2 regions of the Streptomyces sp. NPDC054847 genome follow, and region 2 is predicted to be linked to the other one. Evidence: riboswitches for the same ligand, from Rfam matches in the RefSeq annotation. Region 2 holds a riboswitch; the other holds the start of a gene.
What was found. Region 2 has a riboswitch for cobalamin ahead of ACWGH4_RS03295 (cobalamin biosynthesis protein). Riboswitches for the same ligand answer to the same signal wherever they lie in the genome.
Positions count from the first base shown of each region.

Region 1: it holds a riboswitch for cobalamin, as region 2 does, so the genes downstream of both, ACWGH4_RS18195 (ABC transporter substrate-binding protein) here and ACWGH4_RS03295 (cobalamin biosynthesis protein) in region 2, are expected to answer to the same signal.

Region 1 is NZ_JBSGZJ010000165.1:2,421-5,816, forward strand. Features, by position in the region: partial or broken gene ACWGH4_RS18190 (iron chelate uptake ABC transporter family permease subunit) at 112-914, opposite strand; cobalamin riboswitch at 1,018-1,214, shown strand; partial or broken gene ACWGH4_RS18195 (ABC transporter substrate-binding protein) at 1,301-2,281, shown strand; gene ACWGH4_RS18200 (iron chelate uptake ABC transporter family permease subunit) at 2,326-3,291, shown strand; gene ACWGH4_RS18205 (ABC transporter ATP-binding protein) at 3,288-3,396, shown strand, end outside.
Region 2 is NZ_JBSGZJ010000013.1:27,754-31,149, reverse strand. Features, by position in the region: gene ACWGH4_RS03300 (cobyric acid synthase) at 1-580, opposite strand, end outside; gene ACWGH4_RS03295 (cobalamin biosynthesis protein) at 577-1,530, opposite strand; cobalamin riboswitch at 1,620-1,765, opposite strand; gene ACWGH4_RS03290 (hypothetical protein) at 1,890-2,111, opposite strand; gene ACWGH4_RS03285 (anion permease) at 2,124-3,353, opposite strand.

The DNA.
Region 1 (3,396 bases), on a different contig from region 2:
AGTGCAACCCCAGAGTTGCACATCAGACTTTGACGTGCAACCCAGGGGTTGCACCATGGGGTGCCGGCTCTGCTGACCGGACCCGCGGTCCGTCGAACGGCGGCGCTCGCGCTAGCGGCTGCGTACGAGCAGATGGAGGAAGTACGGAGTCCCGATCGCGGCGGTCATCAGGCCGGCGCCGAGCTGGGCCGGTGCGATCACCGTGCGGCCCACCAGGTCGGCGGTGCAGACGAGCACGGCGCCGAGGAGCACCGCGACCGGCACCACCCGTACGTGCTGCCGGCCGACGAGGGCACGGGCCGCGTGCGGTGCCACGAGCCCCACGAAGCCGATCGTGCCGGCGGCGGCCACTGCGGTGGCGCTGAGCAGGACGCTGAGGACGAGGAAGCCGAGCCGCCCCCGTGACAGGCCGATGCCGAGGAGTCTCGGCGTGTCCTCGTCGAGCGACATGGGTCGATTTCCGTGCGGCGCGTCACCGCGAAGGCCGCACCCACGGCGAGCACGACGGCGAGCGGCGCGACATCGGGCAGCGTGCGCCCAAAGGTCGATCCGGACAGCCAGGTGAGCGCCTTGGTGGCGTTGAACGGGTCGGTGAGGACGATGAGGAGACTGATCAGCGCCGCTGTCCCCGTGGCGACTCCGAAACCGACGAGAACGAGCCGGTTCTGCTGGAATCCGCCTCGCGCCGCGAGTCCGAAGACGACGAGGGAGCTGACCGCGGCGCCGGCGAACGCCGCCCCGGCGACGCTCCATGATCCGGCCAGGGGCACCGTCGTCACGAGGAGCACGGCGCCAAGGGCGGCACCACCGGAGACGCCCAGGACACCGGGCTCCGCAAGGGGGTTGCGGGTCACCGACTGGACGAGTGTCCCGGCCAGGGCGAGCGCCGCGCCGACGAGCAGGGCCGCCAGTACGAGGGTCTCGGTCCTTGGACACAAGGCCGAAACCGGCCGAGTTCACACGCTCCGGGCGACCGGCGCCCCACACCCCCGTGGACGGCCCGGACTTCGACCCCTGTGGTAGCTTCCGCGAGCCAGTCGAACTCCGTACGTGCGTGTACGTGAGTCAGGGAATCCGGTGCGAATCCGGAGCTGACGCGCAGCGGTGAGGGCGACGGGCGTGGCACACAGCCACTGGGCCGGGACACCGGCCCGGGAAGGCGCCTCGTCCGGTTGACCCCGAGTCCGAAGACCTGCTGGCACACCGTAGGGACGGGCCCCGCGCATGGGCCCTCGACGCTAGGAACGACGCTGTGCCCTTCAACCGCCCGACCGCTTCGTCCGCCGTGCTCCTCAGTGGAATGCTGCTGCTGACCGGGTGCGGTACCTCGCCCCGTCCTTCTTCCGCTCCGCAGGCCGGTGCGCGGGTCATCGAGAACTGCGGGAAGAAGGTGGAGATCCAGGGAGACGGTCCACAGCGCGCCGTCTCCCTGAACCAGGGCACCACCGAGATCCTGCTCGCTCTGGGCCTCGCCGACCGGATGGCCGGGACGGCCACCTGAACCGACCCCGTCATGAAGGGCCTGGAGAAGCCCGCCGCCGGCGTGGAGCGTCTCGCGGAGAACAACCCGTCCTTCGAGAAGGTCCTCGCCGCCGAACCCGACTTCGTCACCGCCTCGTTCGCCTCCACCCTCGGCAAGGGCGGTGTGGCCACGCGCGAGCAGTTCGAGGAGCTCGGCGTGCCGACATACCTCTCGCCGTCGGACTGCGTGGGCAAGGACAACAGTGGTGACGGGGACGGCGTTCGCACCAGCGCGCTGACGATGGACACCGTCCACGGTGAAGTACGTGACCTCGCCCGCGTGTTCGGCGTCGAGGAACGCGGCGACGAGCTGGTCGCGGAACTCGAGGCCCGCGTGCGCAAGGCCACCGCGGGACTCGACGCCTCCGACGTCACGTTGATGTACTGGTTCGCCAACGCCGAGTCCCCGTACATGGCGGGATGCTGCGGCGCTCCCGGCGTCATCACCCGTGAGACCGGTGCGAAGAACGTCTTCGACGACACCACGGAGGAATGGCCGCAGATCAACTGGGAGACGGTCGCGGACCGCGACCCGGACGTCCTGGTGATCGGCGACCTGACCCGCAAGTCGCAGACCGCGGAGAGCGCCGCGAACAAGATCCGGTTCCTTGAGACCGATCCGGTCACACGGAACATGGACGCCGTACGCCACAAGCGGTACGTCCTGCTCAGCGGACAGGCCATGAACCCGACGATCCGCACGGTGGAGGGCGTCGAGCAAGTGGCCGACGCGCTGCGCCGGTTCGGCCTCGCGAAGTGACCTCCGCGCTGCTGCGCGGAGCGGCCGGGTTCACCGCGCTGGCGATGTCCGTCGCCCTCGCCATCACCATCGGGCCGGCGGACATCGGCGTCCGTGACGTCTGGTCCGTCGTCGCCTCGCACCTGAGGGGCGACGTCTCGGGTCTCACCCCGATCCGTGACGGCATCGTGTGGAACCTCCGCCTCCCGCGCACGCTTCTGGCGGCCGTGTGCGGCGCGGGACTCGCGCTGTGCGGGGCGGTGATGCAGTCGTTGCTGCGCAACCCGCTCGCCGATCCCTTCGTCCTGGGCGTCTCTTCCGGAGCCTCCACCGGTGCCGTCGCCGTGGTCGTCCTGGGTGTCGGCGGCGGGGTGCTGTCCGTCTCCGCAGGGGCCTTCACCGGTGCTCTGTGCTCGTTCGCCGCGATGCTTCTGTTGAGCCACACCCTTGGCGGCACCACCGACCGGGTCGTGCTGTCCGGCGTCGCGGCGATGCAGTTGTTCTCCGCGCTCACCTCGTTCGTCGTCGTCACGTCCGCCGACGCGGAGACCACCCGCGGCGTGCTGTTCTGGCTGCTCGGCTCGCTGAGCGGGGCGGGCTGGACCGACGTGTGGCTGTGCCTCGCCGCCCTGGGGGCCGCTCTGGCCGTCTGCCTGGGTCACGCGAGGACCCTGGATGCGTTCGCCTTCGGGCAGGACGCGGCGGCCACCCTGGGCGTGAACGTCGGCCGCGCCCGACTCCTGCTGCTGTGCGTCACCGCCCTGCTCACGGCCGCCCTGGTCAGCTCGGCGGGCGCCATCGGCTTCGTCGGCCTGGTACTCCCCCACGCCGCCCGCGCCCTCGTCGGGCCCGGACACGGCAGGTTGCTTCCCACCACGGCGTTGGGCGGAGCCGTCTTCCTGATCTGGGTCGACACCGTCGCCCGGACCGTCATCGAACCCCAGGAAGTGCCGGTCGGTGTCATGACCTCCCTGATCGGCGTGCCCGCGTTCGTGCTCGTTCTGTACCGCACCCGGAGAGTGGCCCGATGACCCTCATCGCCGATCGCGTCTCCCGCACGGCCGGTGGACAGTTGATCCTCGACGGCGTCAGTGTCGCACCGGGACCCGGTGCGACGACCGCCCTGCTCGGTCCCA
Region 2 (3,396 bases):
CCGCCACAAGGGCCTGGTCCTCGGGGCTCAGCAGCGCCGTCGTACCGAAGAACTGGGCGAAGACACCGCCCCTGTCGATGTCCCCGACCACGAGCACCGGCAGCCTGGCGGCCCGTGCGATGCCCATGTTGACGATGTCCGTGCGGCGCAGGTTGATCTCGGCGGGACTGCCCGCCCCCTCGCAGATCACGGCGTCATACGTGCCCCGCAACTCCTCCAGGCACGCCATCACCGGTTCGAACAGCTCCCGCTGCCGGCCGCCGTGGTACCCCTTGGCGCTCAGCTCGCCGACCGGCCGGCCCATCAGCACCACCTGGCTGGAACGGTCGCTGCCCGGCTTGAGGAGGACGGGATTCATCAGCGCGGTCGGCTCCACCCGTGCGGCCTGCGCCTGCATGGCCTGCGCCCGCCCGATCTCCGCGCCCTCGCGCGTCACGAACGAATTCAGGGACATGTTCTGCCCCTTGAACGGCGCGACCTTCACGCCCTGGCGCACCAGCCACCGGCAGATCCCGGCGGTCACGACACTCTTGCCCGCGTCCGAGGTGGTCCCGGCGACGAGCAGCCCCCCACCGGTCATGCCGGCCTCCCTCCGCCGCGGCCCTGCCGCAGCACCCGCCCCGCCGCGCAGACGGCGAGGGTCAGCAGGCCGACCCGGCGCGAGAGCCGCACCGCCCGTCCGATGTCACCGAACTCCACCGCGCGCCCGGCCTCGTTGAGCACCGGCCGGTGCTCAACCCGCCCGCCGTACGAGAGGGATCCGCCCAGCCGCACGCCCAGGGCGCCCGCGAACGACGCCTCCACAGGGCCCGCGTTGGGGCTGGGGTGCTTGGCCGCGTCCGCGCGCCAGGCCCGTACGGCTCCGCGCCGGTCCGGGCCGCAGACGGCCGCCAGGGCCGCGGTCAGCCGGGCGCCGGGCCATCCGGCGACGTCGTCCAGGCGGGCCGACGCCCAGCCGTACCGCAGGTAGCGGGGGGACTTGTGGCCGACCATCGCGTCCAGGGTGTTCACCGCCCGGAAGCCGACCAGCCCGGGCACGCCCGCCAGCGCCCCCCACACCAGGGCTCCGACGACCGCGTCGGAGGTGTTCTCCGCGACGGACTCGACGACGGCGCGGGCGATCTGCTGCTCGTCCAGGGCCTGCGGGTCGCGTCCGCAGAGGTGGGGCAGCCGCTCGCGGGCCGCTTCGACGTCGCCTGCGGCCAGCGCGTCGCCGATGGCCGTGGCCTCCCGCCCCAGGGTCGTACCGCCGACGACCGCCCAGGTGGCGGCGGCGGTCAGGGCGAGGGACGCGGCGGGGGAGCGGCGTACGGCCCGGGAGGCCAGCGCGGCGGCCGCGACGGCGCCACCGGCGCACACAGCGGTGTGCAGGGCGCCCCGGCCGCGGTGGTCACGCCAGAGGACACGCTCGACGGCGCTCGCGGCCCGTCCGAACGCGGCGACCGGATGCCCGCGGCGGGGATCGCCGAGGAGCAGGTCGCCGGCGAGGCCGGCGGCGGCGCCGTACACGAAGACTCGGTCGGCACGCATGGGATCAGCGATCCCAGGGGTGGTGTCCGACGGACAGGGCTGTACCGCGGCCGGGCATGCGAAAAGTCCTCACTCAGGGTCCGCGCCCTGGTTCGACGTGACCGGCGGTGAGAGTTCCTGGCTCCCCGGGACCGTTCATCCCGGGTGACAGTGGCGGGACCGCGCCGGATTCGCACCGGACTTCCTCTTCTGCCGCCGTTGTTGGCCCCGGCAGTCCACCACGCCCGCGAACGCCCGTCAACTCACCCTTGACCTGCGGCGGGACAGTGTGCCGAGCCCCACACGGGCGGACACACGACGCCCGGGCCGCGAACACCCGGGGGTGCTCGCGGCCCGGCCGTCGAAGGGCGGTGCGGTCGTCAGACGACGATGAGGTAGATCCCGTAGGACACGGCCGCCGCGCAGAGCGCGAAACAGGCGTACGCGCCGGTGCGGGCCAGTGCGCCGGAGCCTCCGGCCCGGGCGGCCGCCTCCTGCTTGGTGAGGCCCACGATGCCCAGGGTGAAGAGTCCCACCAGCGCGACGGTGGCGACGAGGCTCACGCCGAAAACGGAGCCGAGAGCAGTCCAGTCGATCTTCATTCCGTTACTTCCTTACACCGTGGCCGGGCGGGGCGACTCGGTCTCGGGTTCGGCCGGGGCCGCGATGGTGGCCTTCAGGTCACCGGCGGGCGGCGGGGTGACGGCCGCGATGGCGGTCGTGACGACGCCCGCGGGCTCCTCCTCGACGTCGTTGACGTTGGTGTGGTCGACGACCTGACGGCGCGAGATGAACCAGATCGCGACGCAGGAGGCGACGAGGAAGACGGCGACGGCCGCGACACCCCAGTCACCCTGCTTGGTGACGTACTCGGAAGCCGCCGCGACGAGACCGGCGGCCGGCAGGGTCAGACCCCAGGCCACGAACATCCGGGTGGCGGTGGACCAGCGGACCACACCGCCCTTGCGGCCGAGCCCGGCACCCATGACGGCACCGGAGCACGAGTGCGTCGTCGACAGGGAGAAGCCGAGGTTGGAGGAGGCGAGGATCACGCTGGCCGCGCTGGTCTGGGCGGCGAAGCCCTGCTGCGGCTGGAGGTCGGTGAGGCCCTTGCCCATGGTGCGGATGATGCGCCAGCCGCCGAGGTAGGTGCCGAGCGCGATGGCCACACCGGCGGAGACGATGACCCACATCGGAGGGTTGGAACCGGGGGCGACCACGTTGCCGGCCACGAGGGCCAGCGTGATGATGCCCATCGTCTTCTGGGCGTCGTTGGTGCCGTGCGCCAGGGAGACCAGGCCCGCGGAGGCGATCTGCCCGGCGCGGTAGCCCTTCGCCGTGGCCTTCGGGTCCGTCTTCTTGCCGATCTTGTACGTCAGCCGGGCCGCCAGCATCGCGGCGAGGCCGGCGACGAGCGGCGCGGCGACGGCCGGGATCAGGACCTTGGTGACGACCACGCCGCCGTTGACGCCGCCGAAGCCGACCGAGGCGACCGTGGCGCCGATCAGGCCGCCCATGAGGGCGTGCGACGAGCTGGACGGCAGGCCCACCAGCCAGGTGGCCAGGTTCCACAGGATGGCGCCGACGAGCGCCGCGAAGATGACTTCAGGTGTGATGCCTGATTCGTCGACCAGTCCACTGGAGATCGTCTTGGCGACCTCCACGGAGAGAAAAGCACCGACGAGGTTCAGAACGGCGGACATGGCCACCGCGGTTTTGGGCTTCAGAGCGCCGGTCGAGATGGTCGTCGCCATCGCGTTGGCGGTGTCGTGGAAACCGTTCGTGAAATCGAACACGAGAGCTGTCACGATCACAATCGCGAGCAGCAGCGTGATGTGTTCCATTTACCCAGGCAATCGTTTGACGTCATTGACGCGAGGACCGTAA